4 regions of the Thalassotalea maritima genome follow, and region 3 is predicted to be linked to each of the others. Evidence: predicted binding sites of a transcription regulator. Region 3 holds the regulator's gene; each other region holds the start of a gene.
What was found. Region 3 encodes sigma-54, which starts transcription at its own class of promoters, with help from an activator protein. Its sites were predicted from a motif close to GTTGGCACGNNNNTNGNNT; they were not measured.
Positions count from the first base shown of each region.

Region 1: ACAX20_RS05575 (DUF3192 domain-containing protein) is a predicted target of sigma-54. The motif match lies at 1,040-1,058, and genes of this name have one in related genera.
Region 2: ACAX20_RS14155 (TorF family putative porin) is a predicted target of sigma-54. The motif match lies at 1,668-1,686, and genes of this name have one in related genera.
Region 4: ACAX20_RS12665 (YggN family protein) is a predicted target of sigma-54. The motif match lies at 1,848-1,866, and genes of this name have one in related genera.

Region 1 is NZ_CP166919.1:1,267,670-1,272,078, forward strand. Features, by position in the region: gene syd (SecY-interacting protein) at 1-465, shown strand, start outside; gene ACAX20_RS05570 (DNA-binding protein) at 591-926, opposite strand; gene ACAX20_RS05575 (DUF3192 domain-containing protein) at 1,116-1,490, shown strand; gene ACAX20_RS05580 (DUF2789 domain-containing protein) at 1,782-2,018, opposite strand; gene ACAX20_RS05585 (GNAT family N-acetyltransferase) at 2,211-2,855, shown strand; gene ACAX20_RS05590 (Mpo1-like protein) at 2,852-3,160, shown strand; gene ACAX20_RS05595 (DUF1294 domain-containing protein) at 3,550-3,957, shown strand; tRNA gene ACAX20_RS05600 (tRNA-Phe) at 4,218-4,293, shown strand; tRNA gene ACAX20_RS05605 (tRNA-Thr) at 4,364-4,409, shown strand, end outside.
Region 2 is NZ_CP166919.1:3,164,968-3,169,376, forward strand. Features, by position in the region: gene trpS (tryptophan--tRNA ligase) at 1-712, opposite strand, end outside; gene rpe (ribulose-phosphate 3-epimerase) at 721-1,419, opposite strand; gene ACAX20_RS14155 (TorF family putative porin) at 1,741-2,394, shown strand; gene ACAX20_RS14160 (DUF2970 domain-containing protein) at 2,597-2,809, shown strand; gene ACAX20_RS14165 (Dam family site-specific DNA-(adenine-N6)-methyltransferase) at 2,816-3,637, opposite strand; gene aroB (3-dehydroquinate synthase) at 3,682-4,409, opposite strand, start outside.
Region 3 is NZ_CP166919.1:387,090-391,498, forward strand. Features, by position in the region: gene rapZ (RNase adapter RapZ) at 1-617, opposite strand, end outside; gene ptsN (PTS IIA-like nitrogen regulatory protein PtsN) at 640-1,089, opposite strand; gene hpf (ribosome hibernation promoting factor) at 1,093-1,380, opposite strand; gene ACAX20_RS01690 (RNA polymerase factor sigma-54) at 1,405-2,865, opposite strand; gene lptB (LPS export ABC transporter ATP-binding protein) at 2,951-3,679, opposite strand; gene lptA (lipopolysaccharide transport periplasmic protein LptA) at 3,714-4,226, opposite strand; gene lptC (LPS export ABC transporter periplasmic protein LptC) at 4,216-4,409, opposite strand, start outside.
Region 4 is NZ_CP166919.1:2,843,497-2,847,905, forward strand. Features, by position in the region: gene ACAX20_RS12655 (DUF4097 domain-containing protein) at 1-375, opposite strand, end outside; gene ACAX20_RS12660 (CinA family nicotinamide mononucleotide deamidase-related protein) at 475-1,761, shown strand; gene ACAX20_RS12665 (YggN family protein) at 1,919-2,728, shown strand; gene ACAX20_RS12670 (hypothetical protein) at 2,850-3,269, opposite strand; gene ACAX20_RS12675 (NnrS family protein) at 3,489-4,409, shown strand, end outside.

The DNA.
Region 1 (4,409 bases), 880 kb from region 3:
CATGACCCAGCTTGGCCGTCGCCATGCGAAGTTGGTCAACCTGACACTGACAATCTGGTGAACTGGCAGCCCGTGGCGATTAATGAATCATTGTCTTTTGATAATGTTGAAAAAGCCCTAGATCTGACTTTGCATTCAGATATCAAAAATTACTTTACCAGCGTTTACTCAGAAGCAATACCATGCTCCTGCAAAGAGGGCGATCTTGAGCTGTTATTTGCTTGGAATTTTGATGACTTTCAACGTTTACAGCAAAATCTTATTGGCCATGTATTGATGAAGCGTCGTTTAAAACAATCGCCGACGTTATTCTTTGCCGTAACAGACGCGGAAGAAATCAATTTAGTGATTGATAATGAAACCGGTGCGGTTTGGGCTGAGCCGGTGGGGCTAGAACCGAACAAGTTGATTGCACCAAGCTTAGTCGATTTTATCGACATGCTGGCGTTCAAAAAGCACGATTAATGATTTACATGTAAAGTTGAGGATAGCCACTTTAAAATAGTGGCTACTAACATGAAAGAAGCTTTGCGGTTTCTTTAATACATGGCTTACCAAGATACGGATAAGCGTTGCTTTCTGTGATTCTGTTATGGCAGGCGTTTTTCTAACTGGTTTATTTGTTTGCTGAGCTTTGCTACTTGCTGATTTAATTCGCTGATTTGTGCGATTAACGGTGCTAATAGCTGCTCTAGTTGTTTGTCAGAAGCCTCTGCGCCTACAGATGAGTGTGCTGTGTTGTCTTTAGCTACAGTTTGCTCGGGTTTACCAAGCTCAGGGTTGCTTTGCCATGTTTGTAAACCTTTTATGATTTGAGTTAACGGCGTGCCTGGACCCAATTTTCCTTTGATTAACGCAACCGAAGGTGTTTTGCCTTGCTGAGCTAGTTGATAAGCTGTTTGATAGATATTTTGTAAATTGCTCATAATAAAAACAAATTTTGTTAAATTGACAAAATAATAGCGAAAATAACTAAGCTTGTCACTGGTTATTGTTGAGGTGATTTGTTAAATCCCTTTTAAAACAATAACTTAAAATAGTTGGCAACCTATTTGCTTTATTAGTCATGACAAATTTAAGAAAATACTCAGTAATGGATATTAAGAGAGAATAATATGAAAAAATCATTAGCCGCTTTATTACTTGCCGCCCCAATGACCTTAGCGTTGTCTGGTTGTATTGTCGTTGCACCTGGCTCAGATGGTGATTACTCACATTTTACGGCTGATCATGAAGAGCGTGAATATCAAAATCGCAAGAAAATTGCTCGCTTAACAGTTGGTATGGAATACTTAGCTGCACAAGATTATCTTGGTGTACCAGATTTTTCAGAAGTTTATGATAAAAATGGTGAATCTATTCAAGTGTTATATTACCGCACTAACCGAGTTCACGCTGATAGTCAAACGACCAAAGATGAGTGCACGCCACTGGTTTTCAAAAACGGCAAGCTGAGCAGTTGGGGCGATAGTGCTTACCAGCAAATCTAAACGGATTTGAGTGTGTTAGCTCGCTAACGCCATGTGCTTACAATATGTACTTTACGACAGGTATTTTACGTAGCGTAAGGCGTTTTACAGCGCCGGCTGTTCATTGTCATCTGAGCAGTTAAATGTCGCGAACGTTGCTAACGAGCAGACCCACTATTCACGACTAACCAATAGGCCAATGCGATAGCTTGGCCTATTTTGTTTCTGCAACCTTATACCAACATCATCACAGGCGCACCGAACGAGTTACTGTATCAAAGCATAATTGTTGGAGGGCGATGTATTTTAATGTTATTTGCTACGTAACATGCAGTCAAATGTATCAACCACTTCGCTCCAGTCTGAGTCTTGTTCTAGCGCTTGTTCGATAAAGCGTGATTGTGATGAGTTCCAAAATGGTGCTTCAGATAAACGCATATGCTCAGGTATGCCTTTATGCCGCTCTATAAATATCTTCATCGACTGTTGGTTGTTGTCCAAACCAAGTTGCGCAAATAAATTGCTAAGATTGTGTTGTGATAAATCCATAGAAACCTCACTGGCTAGCATTATTCGACCTTAGTTATTGCAGTATAGGTGTTGTATCAAATGCATCCAAAAATTCGTTGACTTATTTTCCCTTGCCTTGCTATGGTTCATTGGTAACAGTTTGTTTTTAATTTGGTTTTATGTATGTAATTGGTGTAAAAAAGACATCGATTCATATCTGTGAGGGCAATGATGAACGATGTGAAGTTAAAGACGGATAACGAGGTGAGAGTCGCCTACTTAACGGCTCCGGAGCTAAAACTTGCGGCATCATTGCTGTATCAGGCGTATCATGATGACCCTGTTTTCATGGAGCTGTTTGGCAACGATAGTGGCGACTATGAAAAAAAATTACGCGCGGCCATCCGAGAAGAGCTCGCTGCATTTTGGCAGGCCAAGCAACTCATACTGGGAATATACAGTGGTGAAGCATTAGTTGGCGTCGCCTGCTTACATAGCCCGACTGATGAATTTGGTGCCCAGCGATTTTGGCATTGGCGTTTGAAAATGATGTTATCGGCAGGCTATGTCTCGACTAAGCAAATGATGCAAAAAGAGCAGCAAATCATCGAAGCGGTTACCATGACGCGTTATCATATTTTGTCATTTGTCGCCATTCACCCCTTGCATCAACATCACGGCTTTGGTCACTATTTGATGGCCGCAATTAATACCGTGCTAGAAGAAGATCCTGAAAGTGAAGGCGTTGTTGTCTATGTGACGTCAGATAAATATAAGGCGTTTTTTAATGAGTGCCTTTATACGACGTTAACCGACATTAGCGTTGGTAAGGTGACAGGACCATTAATGGTACATTATCGTGAGCAGATGTCATGACACAAAAGCGCTACACCAGTTTCAAAGAGTTTTATCCGTTTTATTTGTCGCAACACCAACATCCCCGCTGTCGAGCACTACACCTTATTGGCAGTGCTTTAGTTATCGTCCTTTTTCTCTATGCAGTACTAACCGGTCAATATCGTTTACTGTGGCTATTACCTATTGTTGGCTATGGATTCGCTTGGCTCGGTCATGCAGTATTTGAAAAAAACAAGCCTGCGACGTTTACCTACCCTTTGTATAGCTTTATGGGGGATTGGGTGATGTTTTATCAAGAAATTCGCCGTCGTTTAACGCCATAATGTGTATAAGTTGGCATTGAATCAATTAGATAAGGCCTCGTAAACATAGGTGAGTGTTCGCTTTACGCTGAGCGTTACCTATAATACTGCTTTTGTTTTTAGTTTATTGCCATAGTGAAAACAATGACTGAAACCTTTGGATGTATTCCCCTAATTTCAATCAAACCCCAAATAAGCTAATAACCAACCATGAAACTAAATGCTCTGGCGTTTTTGCTTCGCATAACAAACATGACTATGACACCAATAAGCAAGTTTGCATACACAAATCTGCGTTTGTACGATACCAGCATTGTCAGTAAATTGATGACATAATTACCTACACGCTCGCTGGTGATGTAATAGAGTACCTTTGGGTAATTTAAATAACCATTTTTGAGAAAAGTAACATGGCTAAGCCACCACCGGTAACACCTACGCGCTCACGAAGACGCCTATCACATTGGTCAATAATACTCGCGACGGCATTTCTTATAGTGATTGGTCTTGGCTATTTTTTGGGGATAGTTTCTTTGCCATGGCTGTTAATATATGCCGTGACGAGTATTTTCACCTTTTTTGTTTACGGTATCGACAAGTGGTCTGCTAAGCGAGGATCGAGGCGTGTACCTGAAAGTAGCCTACATATTTTATCGTTGATTGGCGGTTGGCCTGGCGCTGCGTGGGCGCAACAGCTATTTCGCCATAAATCGCGAAAACAACCTTTTCGCTTGATCTTTATAGTGACAGTTTTTGCGAATCTGGGTTTGCTTATTTATGCTGTTTATTACGCAAGTCAGCACGGTATCGCCTTTTAACGAAAAATATAGGTGCCTAACATCAATACAATGTTGCCATAGCGACCAGCTGTCGCTAAGTAAGTAGCAAATGGTGACTCGCTTTCTACCGTAAGGAAGGTGGAGATAGGCATACGATATTCGTATTGTTAGTGAAAAGTGCTGTATTTGGTTATTAAATGTCACTTTCGTTTTAATTTTGCGCATACAGCGAATTTTTTCAAAAAAAGTGTTGACCTTGAATCCGAAAAACAGTTTAATAGCGCCCGTCTTCAGGACACGCCCAGATAGCTCAGTCGGTAGAGCAGGGGATTGAAAATCCCCGTGTCGGTGGTTCGATTCCGCCTCTGGGCACCATATTTTAGTTAACGGTGATATCACGGTTAACGGTGCCAAAGCATCAATGATGCTGCACACAGTTTAGTGTGCCGACTTAGCTCAGTTGGTAGAGCAACTGACTTGTAATCAGTAGG
Region 2 (4,409 bases), 530 kb from region 3:
CTACGTTATAGTAAATACGAGCTAATTCATCAGAGTCGGTTACCGCGCGTTTGATTTTCTTAGTGATCTTCTTCGGATCTTCCAATAAACCAATAAAATTACCTGGATTATCATCTGACTTAGACATCTTTTTCTGTGGGTCAAGTAAACTCATCACTCGAGCACCTGTTTCCGGGATGTACGGATCTGGTACTTGGAAGGTATCGCCGTAAATGTTATTAAAACGGGTTGCAATATCACGAGCTAATTCAAGATGTTGCTTTTGATCTTCGCCTACCGGCACGCGATTGGCGTTGTATAATAAGATGTCTGCAGCCATTAATACTGGGTAGGTAAATAGACCTGCATTGATATCTGCACCCGCCCTGCTCGACTTATCTTTAAATTGAGTCATGCGGTTAAGCTCGCCCATTTGCGTGTAACAATTAAGGACCCAAGCAAGTTGGCTATGCTCTGGTACATGTGACTGAACAAAAATGGTACTTTTATTGTGATCAACGCCACAGGCCAAATATAGTGCTAAGCCATCTAAAACGGCTTTGCGCAACGCGACAGGATCTTGACGCACTGTGATGGCGTGTAGGTCAACCAATGAATAATAACACTGGTGATCATCCTGCATTCCAACCCATTGACGCAATGCGCCTAGATAATTACCAATAGTCAGCTCACCCGATGGCTGACAACCACTTAAAACAACTGGCTTAGTCATGCGATTCCTTAGTTATTGAAATTACCATTATCAATGCTGGCGAGTTGCTCGCGCATCGCATCAATAACAGCCTTATAATCTGGTTGAGAAAAAATAGCTGAGCCAGCAACAAACATATCGGCGCCCGCCTCGGCTATCTGTTTTATATTATCGACCTTCACACCACCGTCTATTTCAAGACGAATGTTGTATCCGCTGGCATCAATCTTAGCTCGAACTTGGCGAAGTTTATCAAATGTCGTCTCGATAAAGCTTTGCCCACCAAAGCCAGGATTCACAGACATCAATAAAATAACATCCAGCTTATCCATAACATAATCAAGCACGTGTAATGGTGTTGCTGGGTTCAGTACCAATCCAGCCTTGCAACCATACGATTTGATTAGCTGTAACGTTCGGTCGACATGTTCGCTGGCCTCTGGATGGAAAGTAATGATACTCGCCCCGGCTTCAGCAAACATTGGAATTAAACTATCAACGGGCTTCACCATTAAATGCACGTCGATTGGCGCTTGAATACCATAATCACGTAATGCTTTACATACCATAGGGCCGATCGTTAAATTCGGAACATAATGATTATCCATTACATCAAAATGAACGATATCAGCACCTGCCGCCAAGACCTTAGCGACATCCTCACCGAGCCGAGCAAAATCTGCCGACAGTATTGAGGGAGCAATTAAAAACGATGATTTTTCAGACATGACTGGCGTGCCTCGGAGTCAACTCTTATAAGCTCCATACTTTAGCAAATTTGTCGCCATAAGTAGAACTCACAATCAATAAAATGGCTAAATTTTATCATTAGTTGCTTAATATCTCTGGCCGTTAGTGCACAAAAAAAGACCATCCCGCACCAAAAGCGAGCAAGATTTAACCAGAGGTAAGAATTTTATTGTTTCCAATATTTAGAAACCCCGTTACGAAAAGGGCTAGAAGCCGGTTATCACTTTTTGGCATCACCTTTGCAATCAACCCTTAGTAGGTGAATAACATTAATAAACTATTAAGACAGGTGGGAAAATATGAAAATTGCTTTTAAGAAAACTTTACTGGCAACCAGTTTGGCACTAACCAGCTTTGTTAGCATCGCAGACGATCTTGGTGAGAACTGGAGCGCTAATGTCGGCTTAGTATCACAATATTTCTTCCGTGGTATCGCGCAAACAGAAACCGCTTCAGCAAGCGCTGGTTTAGATTATGAGTATGACGGTATCTATGTTGGCACTTGGGTTGCTGATGTACAAGATGGTTTGGAAATAGATATTTACGCTGGTTATGGTTATGAGACCGAAGGGGGCTTAGGTTTGAGTATTGGTGCTACGACCTACCAATATACTGGCTTATTTGACTCAGCTTACAATGAACTAAATTTAGGGGCGAGCTACAGCTTTCTTTCTCTTGAGTACAGTGTTGGTACTCACGAAGACGATGAAGAAATAGGTATTGAAGAGTCAGACTATGACTTTATCGCGCTTACTGCCGAATATGAAGGTTTCTACGCAACCGTGGGTAGCTGGGGTAAAGACTTTGACGGTGATTACTTTGAAGTCGGCTACGGTACCGAGGTTGGAGGTTTTGATGTTGGCGTATCACTCATTAAAAACTCAGAAGAGCTTGATGTTGAAACATTCGATGGTGAAGATTCATTAGTGTTTAGTATCGGCAAAACTTTTTAATCTCGGTTATCGCCGATAACAAAAATGATAACACATTAACGACTGCATTCCTCCATTCATTAGGCAGCACTGCGCTGCCTTTTTCATGTCTTTACTTTACAAATCATTTGCCGTTAACTAAAACAAGTCTATTCATAAAATACACATGCACATAAGCCAAACGGTAAACATCAACACCGAGGTAATGATTAGGAGTAGGAACATGCCAGCGAATGCTAAAAACACATTAACGCTCAAACAACTGTTGGCAAGCATTTTAGCGGCACTAATAGGCGTACAAAGTGATGCTTACCGACAACGAGACTTTCGCCAAGGAAAATTAAGCCACTTTATCATCGCTGGAATTATTGCGGTGACGGTATTTGTATTAGCGCTAGTTTTCGTTGTTAATGTGGTATTGAGGGTTAGCCAATAATCAGGGCTATTGTGGTTTATATAAAGCTAGTAGTTCAGCCACTTTATTGCGTTTACTGCCCTTTTGGCTGATGGTGCGAGCCACATCCACCGTTTTTAATATATCGGCATGCTCGTAAATCTTGCGCGTCCAAATGGTATCGTGATTTGATATCAACACGGTTACGTTTTTTTCACGGGTTACTTCTTCGGCAGCATTGGCTAAGTCAGCCTGCTCATCTAAGCCAAAGCCATTGCCGGCATAACTAGTGAAGCTTGCAGTTTTACTTAAAGGTACATAAGGTGGATCACAATAAATGACATCGCCATCTTCAGCGCGAGCAAATGTTTGTCGATAGCCTTCACAGACAAAATCCGTAACTTGGGCTTTCGCAGCAAACGCGTTTAACTCCTTCTCTGGAAAATATGGTCGTTTGTATTTACCAAAAGGAACGTTATAGCCACCTTTGCTGTTATAACGGCACAATCCATTATAGCCATGGCGATTCATATATAAAAACAATAAGCTACGCTGGTACGGATCTTGGCTAGCGTTAAATTGAGCACGGAGCTGATAATAACAGTCAGCATCATTATATTCTGCATTGAACAATGCTCTTGCGTCGCTAATAAATTTCTCAGGGGTTTGCTGTAATGTTTTATACAGATTAATTAAATCTTTATTAATGTCATTAAGTAGATAACGCTGATACTTGGTATTAAGAAATACCGACCCTGCTCCAGCAAATGGCTCGATTAGACGTTTACCTCGGGGGAGCATATTGGCAATGGTATCACTTAATGTATATTTACCACCGGCCCATTTTAGGAAGGCGCGTTGCTTTTGCATTATGTTATCGTTCTTGTGTTGCTATGCCCGGTGGCGAAAAAGGATTAAGGCGCAATCGCTTGCTGTAACTGCTGTTCAGTTATGTTATCAAAAATTTCAGCTTTGCCAATAGCCGTCGGTACAATGAAACGAAGTTTACCAGCGAGATTTTTTTTATCGCGTGCCATGTGCTGTAAATACGCAGCTAACGTCATATCCTCAGGGCCAGCTGTTGGCAAATCGAAAAAGCTAATTAGCGATGTCACTCGGTCAACATCTGCTTGCGTTAGAAAGCCCAAATACCGAGCTAAGCGCGCAGCCTGAACCATACCTACAGAAACCGCTTCACCGTGCAGCCAAACACCATAACCTTGCTCTGCTTCAATCGCATGCCCAAAGGTGTGGCCTAAATTCAATAACGCACGTACGCCTGATTCTTTTTCATCAGCGGCAACAATATCGGCTTTCGCTTGGCAACAGCGTTGGACCATTTCAATCATCACATCTGAGCGTTGTTGCTTAATTGCCTGCTTATTTTCTTCTAACCAAGAAAAAAACTCTACATCACCCAAAATACCGTATTTGATGACCTCAGCCATGCCTGCAGCAAACTCTCTGTTGGGTAGCGTTTTCAAGGTATCGATATCAATGACTACCGCCTGAGGTTGATAAAATGCACCAATCATATTCTTACCCAGAGGATGATTGACAGCAGTTTTACCACCAACTGAAGAATCGACTTGCGACAGTAACGTTGTTGGCACTTGAATAAAATTAATACCGCGTTGATAAC
Region 3 (4,409 bases):
TGCACAGGTTGGTCAAGACCATTGTGGTTTTTAAGCCCATCTTCCCAAAATGGATTGGGTAAAAATCGGGCATCAAAGACATAGTCGGCATCGCTTGGAACACCGTATTTAAAGCCAAAGGAGGTAAAGACGATAACCAAACTTCCGGTCTTTTTACCAAGCACTCGTTCACGAACTAAATCCGCTAATTGATGTGGTGTAAGGCTGGAGGTGTTAATGTATAAATTTGCTCGAGTGGCGACAGGGTCGAGTAATTTTTTTTCAAGCGCGATGGCCTGATCGAGCGCCATATTTTTTTTGATCAGCGGATGCAGGCGGCGCGTTTCACTATAACGACGAATCAGCTCATTATCGTCGGCATCGAGATACAGAATATTTAACTCGACAGCCGAAGGAAGATAGTCGATTATTTCACTGGCATCTTCTGGATTGCTTGGTAAATTGCGCACATCGAGCGATACAGCCACCCGATCGTAATCGTTAATAACGGTATGTGTTAGGGCAGGTAAAAGGTTCACAGGGATATTATCAACGCAGTAATATCCAAGATCTTCAAGTACCCTTAATGCAACGGTTTTACCTGAGCCTGAGCGACCACTGACGATCATTAACTTCATCTAATTCAACCTTTTATGATAATTATTTTTCGGCGACAAGTGCATAGAGCTGCTCAGCACTAAGACAGCGACGTACTTTTTTACTGGTATCTTTATCAGCAAAAAAACGGGCTACATTGGCTAGGGTTTGCAAATGCTGCTGGCAGCTGTCTTCGGGAACAAACAGCGCAAAGAAAATATCAACTGGGCGATTATCAATCGCATCAAAGTCGATAGGCTTATCGCAAGTCATGAGCACGGCAATTGGCTTTTCGCTGTTATCTATTTTTACATGGGGAATAGCAATGCCATTACCGATACCCGTGCTGCTGAGTTTTTCTCTGTTAATAAGGCCGTTGAGCAAGTCCTTGGCACTTGCAGAAGATATTTTATTAGCGGCAATGAGACTAATTTGCTCAAGTATATTTTTTTTACTGTTGGCCGGAGCTGCACATATTGTGCAATCCGGCGACAACAAAGAGGTAAGATTCATAGATTAATGACTGGATAATTTGGCCTTATGTTTGAGCACCTGCCGATCAAGTTTGTCAACGAGCGCATCAATTGATGCATACATATCAACGTTTTCGGCGGCACCAAAAATTTCACCTTGGTTAACATTAAGGGTGGCTTCTGCAATTTGTTGTAATTTTTCAACTTTTAACACGACGTAGACATTATTAATGTGATCAAAATGTCGAGACAGTTTTTCAAATTTTTGTTCTACATAACTTCGCAGAGAATCGGTTACTTCTACGTGGTGCCCAGATAGATTGATTTGCATAAGCTCGATCCTTATCGTTGGTGCTTAAATTAAGCTCTTTCTTTGGTTTGATGGAGGTATTCCCAAGGACTCTCGATATTTGGCTATGGTTCTACGTGCCACGTTAATGCCTTGCTCGGCAAGTAACGCGGTAATCTTGCTATCGCTTAACGGCTTTTTCGGATTTTCCGCTTCGACCAGCTTTTTGATTAACGCGCGTATGGCTGTAGATGAACATTCTCCACCGCTGTCGGTACTCACATGGCTTGAGAAAAAATACTTTAATTCGAATATTCCTCGCGGCGTGTGCATGTACTTTTGTGTGGTAACTCGCGATATTGTTGATTCGTGCATTTCGACCATTTCAGCAACATCATTTAATACCATCGGTCGCATTGCTTCTGGACCGTGTTCAAAAAACGCTTGTTGTTGTTGAACAATACAATTAGATACCTTTAATAAGGTGTCGTTGCGACTTTCTAGGGATTTGATAAACCATTTTGCTTCTTGCAAATGTGAGCGAATAAACTGGCTGTCTTGCGCTGACGAGGTTTTTGCCATGGCCGCATAATGATTATTAATATTCAACCGAGGTGTGGTGTCGGGATTTAATTCAACTTGCCAGCGACCATTTTTTTTGAATACTGAAACATCAGGGATCACATATTCTTCTTGCGATTGGGCTATCGCGTCACCTGGTCTTGGGTTGAGACTATGAATTAAGCGCATGACTTGCTGAAGCTGATCTTCTTTGAGCCTTGTCTTTCGCATAATGGTGCGAAAGTCACGATTAGCCAACAGGTCGATATGATTAGTAATAATCAATTTGGCTTCGCTTAAATATGGTGTATCGGCGTCGAATTGATTAAGCTGGATTAATAAACAATGTTGTACCGAAGAAGCAGCGACGCCAATAGGGTCAAACATATGGATTCGTTTTATAACCGCTTCTACTTCATCGAGTTCAACGTCGTCATTGCCTAAACTTTCTAAAATATCGGTCGGTGAGACGGTTAAGTAACCAGCATCATCAATCGCGTCGATGACTGCAATGGCGATACTGCGATCAACTTCAGTAAATGGAGTGAGTTCCATTTGCCAAAGTAGATGATCGTGAATGGTCTCGCTGGTTTCCCCTTGGTAAGTAAATTCTTCAGAAAGATCTTTACCTAAACCAGTATTAGATGTCCCCGCGCTATAGCTGTCTTCCCAGGTACTATCGATTGATAATTCTTGCGGAATATCTTCTTGCGACAATGCTTCGGATGTTGAGATTTCATCTTGAGTCGGTGTGGCATCTTCACTGCCATCGTTGCTGTCGTTTGATGTGTTGTCTGCGCTGTGTTCTATCGTTTCATTGGCTTCAAGCAATGGGTTGCTTTCTAGCGCTTCTTGAATCTCTTGCTGCAAGTCCAACGTCGAGAGCTGCAGCAATTTTATCGCTTGCTGCAGTTGTGGAGTCATCGTTAAATGCTGGCCAATGCGCAGCTGAAGACTGGGTCTCATAGACTGTGTAATTCCTACAAACTCAATTGTTATTTATTTTCGGCACGCTAGCTAGTGATGGCGATGCGCACCTTATGTCTCTTAACTATAGCGTGAATTTCTCGCCTAAGTATACATCTCTGACTTGCTGATTTGCCAAGACCTGTTGGGCATTCCCTTCAGCAATGAGTTCACCATGACTGACGATGTATGCGTGTTCACAGACATCAAGCGTTTCACGAACGTTGTGATCGGTGATAAGTACGCCGATACCGCGATCTTTGAGGTGTAAAATAATTTTTTTAATATCGCCGACAGAAATAGGATCGACACCGGCAAATGGTTCGTCGAGCAAAATAAATTGTGGATCAGCAGCTAATGCTCTGGCGATTTCAACGCGGCGGCGTTCACCACCAGATAAGCTCTGTCCGGTATTTTCAATGATATGGCCAATATTAAACTCTTCTACTAACGAATCTAACTTTTCTTGACGTTGCACGGTATTTAAATCTTTACGGGTTTGCAAAATGGCCATAATGTTATCGTAAACGGACAGTTTACGAAAAATCGACGCCTCTTGTGGCAGATAGCCTATACCATGTCTTGCCCGCTCATGCATTGGCGCTAAGGTTAAATCGGCCTCGTTCAAGGTGACGCTACCGGCATCACTGGCAACCAAACCTACAATCATATAAAACGACGTTGTTTTTCCGGCGCCGTTTGGACCAAGCAAGCCTACGACTTGTCCAGCCTTAACTTTTAAGCTGACATTCTTTACTACCTTGCGACCTTTATAGGCTTTAGCAAGGCTTTTTGCTTCCAATATTGCACTCATAATTATCTAGTTTTTGCCTTACCTATACACGACCTTAGTTAGGTTGCTTTTCTTGCTCTATTTCATCTGGCTCAATGATGGTGGTGACGACGCCTTTACCATCAGTCGCGCCATCAGCGGTTAATGTTTCTGTGGCTAGGTTATAGGTAATGGTCTCGCCTTGAACCATGCTGCCCTCTTGGCTCACCTTGGCATTGCCACGAATAACAACGGTGCTGGTGGTTGGTGAATAGCTAATTTCGTTAGCTTGAAGTTCAATTTTGTCGCCATTTTCAAGTGTCTGGCTAAACTTGGCTGGTTTACCTTTGGCTAAATATTTTTTTTGTTGGGTGCCTTTGATATTACTCACTTGCACCAGATCCGCTTCAATAGCGAGAGAGCCTTGGCTGATTTTGACGCCTCCAATATAGCTGGCAATACGGTTTTTTAAATCCGTTTCCTGCTTTTGAGCGACGATTTTAATCGGTTTTTTAAAGTCAGCTTTTTGTGCTGTACTTGCAAAACTCACAGTGCTAATTAGTGCCACAATCAGCAGTTTATGAGTCATTTTTGTTAAAGACTGTTTGTACATGTTCTTTCAATGTCAATTTGGTGGTGTTGATATCAACATGCAAACCTGAACCATGCATGGTAAATCCTTTACCTTTAAGGTAGATGGTTTGCTCTGAGGTGATGATGTTGCTAGTTAAATCGAGCTGCAGGTGTTCGCCAGCTACCTCTGATACATAAG
Region 4 (4,409 bases), 850 kb from region 3:
GACCAAATCAATATCGCGCAGTTTGGCATTAGTTGGGACCTTAACCGTAAATTCAATGCTACCGCCGTTGGCATTTTTACCCCAGCCTTCATCGCTTTTATACTCGGTTTCAACAACAACACGATCACCGCTTTGTTTGAGGATCACTTGCATACGATCCAACGCGTCTTGGTCGTTGGCAACCTTTACTGCTGTCACCATGATTTTAGATTGATCCCATGAGCTAATGGTGACGTCACCGTTAACGTTTTCTAAAATCAGTTGGCTACTATCGCCTACCTCAAAGGTTTTTTCTATGGTTTGGCTGACATCAGCCAACGCCGGTGTGGCAACCACAAATAAGCTCGATAATACTAATTGCTTTACAGTGTTCATTACAGTTTCCATCTATTTAACGTATTTGTCTGTTATGATGCGTGCTATCGTAAAAAGGTTTAAACACCAATCTAAAAAATTTTTATTTCAGGATCAAATATGTTGAATGTGCAATTGTTACTTACCGGTAACGAGTTAATGAGTGGCGATATAGTTGACACGAATTCCGCATACCTTGCTCAACAATTAAAAGACATAGGCATTGAGCTGCATTGTAAAACGACGGTTGGTGATAGCCTGCCACTGCTGATTGAGATGATGCAGCAGTTGTCTCGTTCAGCCGACGTATTGATTGTTAACGGTGGTTTGGGGCCAACTGTGGATGACATGACCGCACAAGCATTAAGTGATGTATCGGCGCGCCCGCTGACCATTCACCCTCTCGCTTTAGAGCATGTAAAGCAATGGTGTCTAAAGCGTCATTACACGTTAACCGGTCCAAATATAAAGCAAGCTTTGCTACCACTTGACTGTGATTTGGTAACCAATTCTATTGGCAGTGCGCCAGGTTTTAAACTGACCCACAATAATTGCTTGATCATTTGTACACCTGGTGTACCGAGTGAATTAAAAACGATGTTTGCAGACCAGATCAAACCATTATTGCAAACCATGCTGCCTGATGCGCTGAATGTGGTAACCGATAAAATGCATGTATTTGGTATTGGTGAATCCGGCTTACAAAAGATGATCAATGAGCAATTACCCGAATGGCCAGAGCAAATCGAGCTTGGCTTTCGCGCCAGCATGCCGATATTAGAAGTTAAAGTGACCAGCCGATTTAAACAAGACGACGAATTACGTCAGCAATGGGGCAGCAAACTTAACACATTATTAGGGCAACATGTGGTAAACCATAATGGCGACACGCTAGGCAAAACGCTGATACATGCTTTGGCAGAGCGTAATCTAAAAGTCACCACGGCCGAATCCTGTACCGGTGGTCTCATTGCCTCATTACTCACTCAAGTACCCGGCTCATCGGCAGTGTTTGAAGCAGGGTTTGTCACCTACTCCAATGCTATGAAACAACAGCTACTTGATGTTGATGCGGCTACCTTGCAACAGTGTGGTGCGGTAAGCCAAGCCGTTGTAGAACAAATGTTACATGGTGCTTTAACTGTCAGTGGCGCTGATTATGGAGTGGCTGTTTCTGGTATCGCTGGCCCTGATGGTGGCACCGAAGATAAACCGGTCGGCACAGTTTGGTTAGCTTGGGGTAGCAAAAATGATATCAGAGCCGTAAAACTGTTTTTTCCTGCAGGACGGCAATACTTTCAACGCTATGTTGCCAGTGCTGGTTTGGATTTATTACGCAGAATGATACTTGGCTTTAACGACCAACCACGCTATATCAGTGAGCGCCAACCTTTATCGGTAAAATAAGCTAACAAATAGTAAAAATGACTAAACCATTAAATCACCACAACCAACACGGAACATTAAGTAATTGATTTTTAACGGTTTTAAATTTTGGCAAGAGTTTTGCCTTGTTAAGGCATAGTTCTTTATAAGGCAAAAACGCAAACCAAGGATAATGATAATGAAAACAACGATTCTGGCTTTAACTACGGCATTAACGTTACTGTCGACCAGTGTTAACGCGCATGACGATAAGCAAAACTACAATATTCAATCAGATCATTGCTCTATCAATCTCAACTATGGCGTCGTAGTTGAAGGCGATCAGATTCGTTTTATCGACAACGATGAAACTTACGTACAAATCAATAATGCTCAACACTTGTTTGTTAACGGCAAGCAAGTCGCATTGAATCAGCAACAACAAAACTTAGTTACCGATTATGCTGAGCAAATTAATAAACAAGTGCCTGTGGTTGTAGATTTGGCTAACGACGCCGTGGGCATTGCCTTTGGTGCGATTTCCTCGGTTGCCTCGGCATTTACTGGAGACGACAATGTAAGCAGCGATAAGTTAGACGCTCTGTTAACGCAAGTACAAGAAAAGGTCGCACTGAAATTTAATAAAGACAACAATGGTTATTATATTGCCGAACAAAGCTTTGACGAGTTTGAGCAATTTATGGAAAACGAAATCGAAGCTGAAATAGAGTCTGTTATTGCCAGTTTCGCTGGTGACATTCTCATTGCCGTTGGTACCGCGATAAACAGCGAAGATGGAAGTTTTGAAGAGAAAATGCAAGCCTTCGGTGAACGTATGGAAAGAATGGGCGATGATATCGAGGCCAGTGTCGAACAGCAAGCAAGTGACTTAGAAGCAAAAGCAGAGTACATGTGTGATAGCTTGCAACAGCTTGATGCAACCGAACAACGCTTAGTTTCGAATATCAAAGAATTACGTAACTTTAATCTATTGGATGTAAGCGACTAACTTGTCAACGCACATGTGCAGCAAACTCAAACTCGCATTGAGATGGTAACGGAACACGGTTTAGCAAAAACAGGTTATGTTGTCGATGGCATCAGACGCTTGCACAGCGCATAGGCGTTACTCAAGTTTTGGTTTCAAACCGTTTTCCATGTTTGCCGGCGAAAGCCGTTATGATAGGTATGCCAATTAATGCAGCCACCGAGAACCATGTCGGGTGGCTGATAACCATAAGGCTGGTAAGTGCGCCAGCGTAAATAAGCACACCAACAAAAGCGGCCATTAACATACTGGCTCTTTTGGCAATCACGCACGCTGCAAGACCACCGACATAGCAGCCGATATACCACGCTAAAATGACGAAAAGCAAAGCCGCAAACGGGGCTGATTGAATGTACGTATTCATCTGCTCGATATTATCTAACAGCAAATTTTCTGGTGGCGGATACAGTATATGCCCTAAACCTTCAATAACCGCGACCAAACCGATAGCCACAGCCCAACCAACAATGACCGCCAATGGATAGCGCAGTGTTCTTTTCATAGTATCTCTCTTTTTAGTATTCCTAGACTCGAATCAAATCTGTGTGTCATCCAAGACTAAAATACCCTAATAACGATATCGAAAATGCTCCTTGTTAGCATGTGTTCGATAACCTCACATCCGTTCTATTAAGCATGGCAATAAACATAAATAATACAATTTTCATGGCGTTATTGATTTATACTTAGCATAACTTGCATAGTACACGAGGGAACTGCGATGATGAAAATTAGTGATCTTGCCGAGGAAAACAACATCACACCGTTTTTTCGTCTCGGCTTTCGCCCGTTATTTACGCTAGGTGCTTTATTCAGTTGCATAACTCTGGTTTTATGGGCTGGCTTTTTAGGCGGTACATTTGACTTGTCGCTATACGGTGGTGGCTACTTTTATCATACCCACGAGATGATTTTTGGCTTCATCAACGCCATCATTGTTGGCTTTTTGTTAACCGCAGTGCAAAACTGGACTGGCATTCGCAGTTTGCACAGTAAGCCGCTCGCGCTATTGGTGAGCATTTGGCTTACCGCTCGCATCTTCATGATCGTGCCTGTGGTTGCAAACTGGCTTATCATGCTAATTGACGTCAGCTTCATGCTATTTTCGGCAATAATTCTTGCTCGTCCGTTAATCGCGGTAAAGCAAGTTCGTAATTTATTTTTCGTGCCGCTATTGGTGATGTTTGCTGTATTAAACGCCTTATTTCATGGTCAAATGCTTGGTTTTTGGCAGTTAAACCTGCGAGATCTCGCCTACGCCAGTAGCACCCTGGTATTACTGTTAATGTCAATTATGGCTGGAAGAGTCACACCGATGTTTACCGCCAATGGTACGCAAACGGCAAAAGTAGCGCCATTAGCGATTCTCGAGTGGGCTTGTACCGTGACTCTGCTACTGATATTTTTACAGTTTTTGTTGCAACAACCACTGCCGACAAGTACCACAGCATCACTGTTTTTTATTGCCGGTGTTTGCCAACTGATACGTTGGTTACGCTGGAGACCTTGGATAACATTGCACGTACCACTGCTTTGGTCACTGCATACAAGTATGCTATTTTTCTGGGTTGGTCTGATTGCTATGTCTGTGTCAATAATAGGCAATAGTATGGCGATCAGCCATATATGGCACTTACTCACC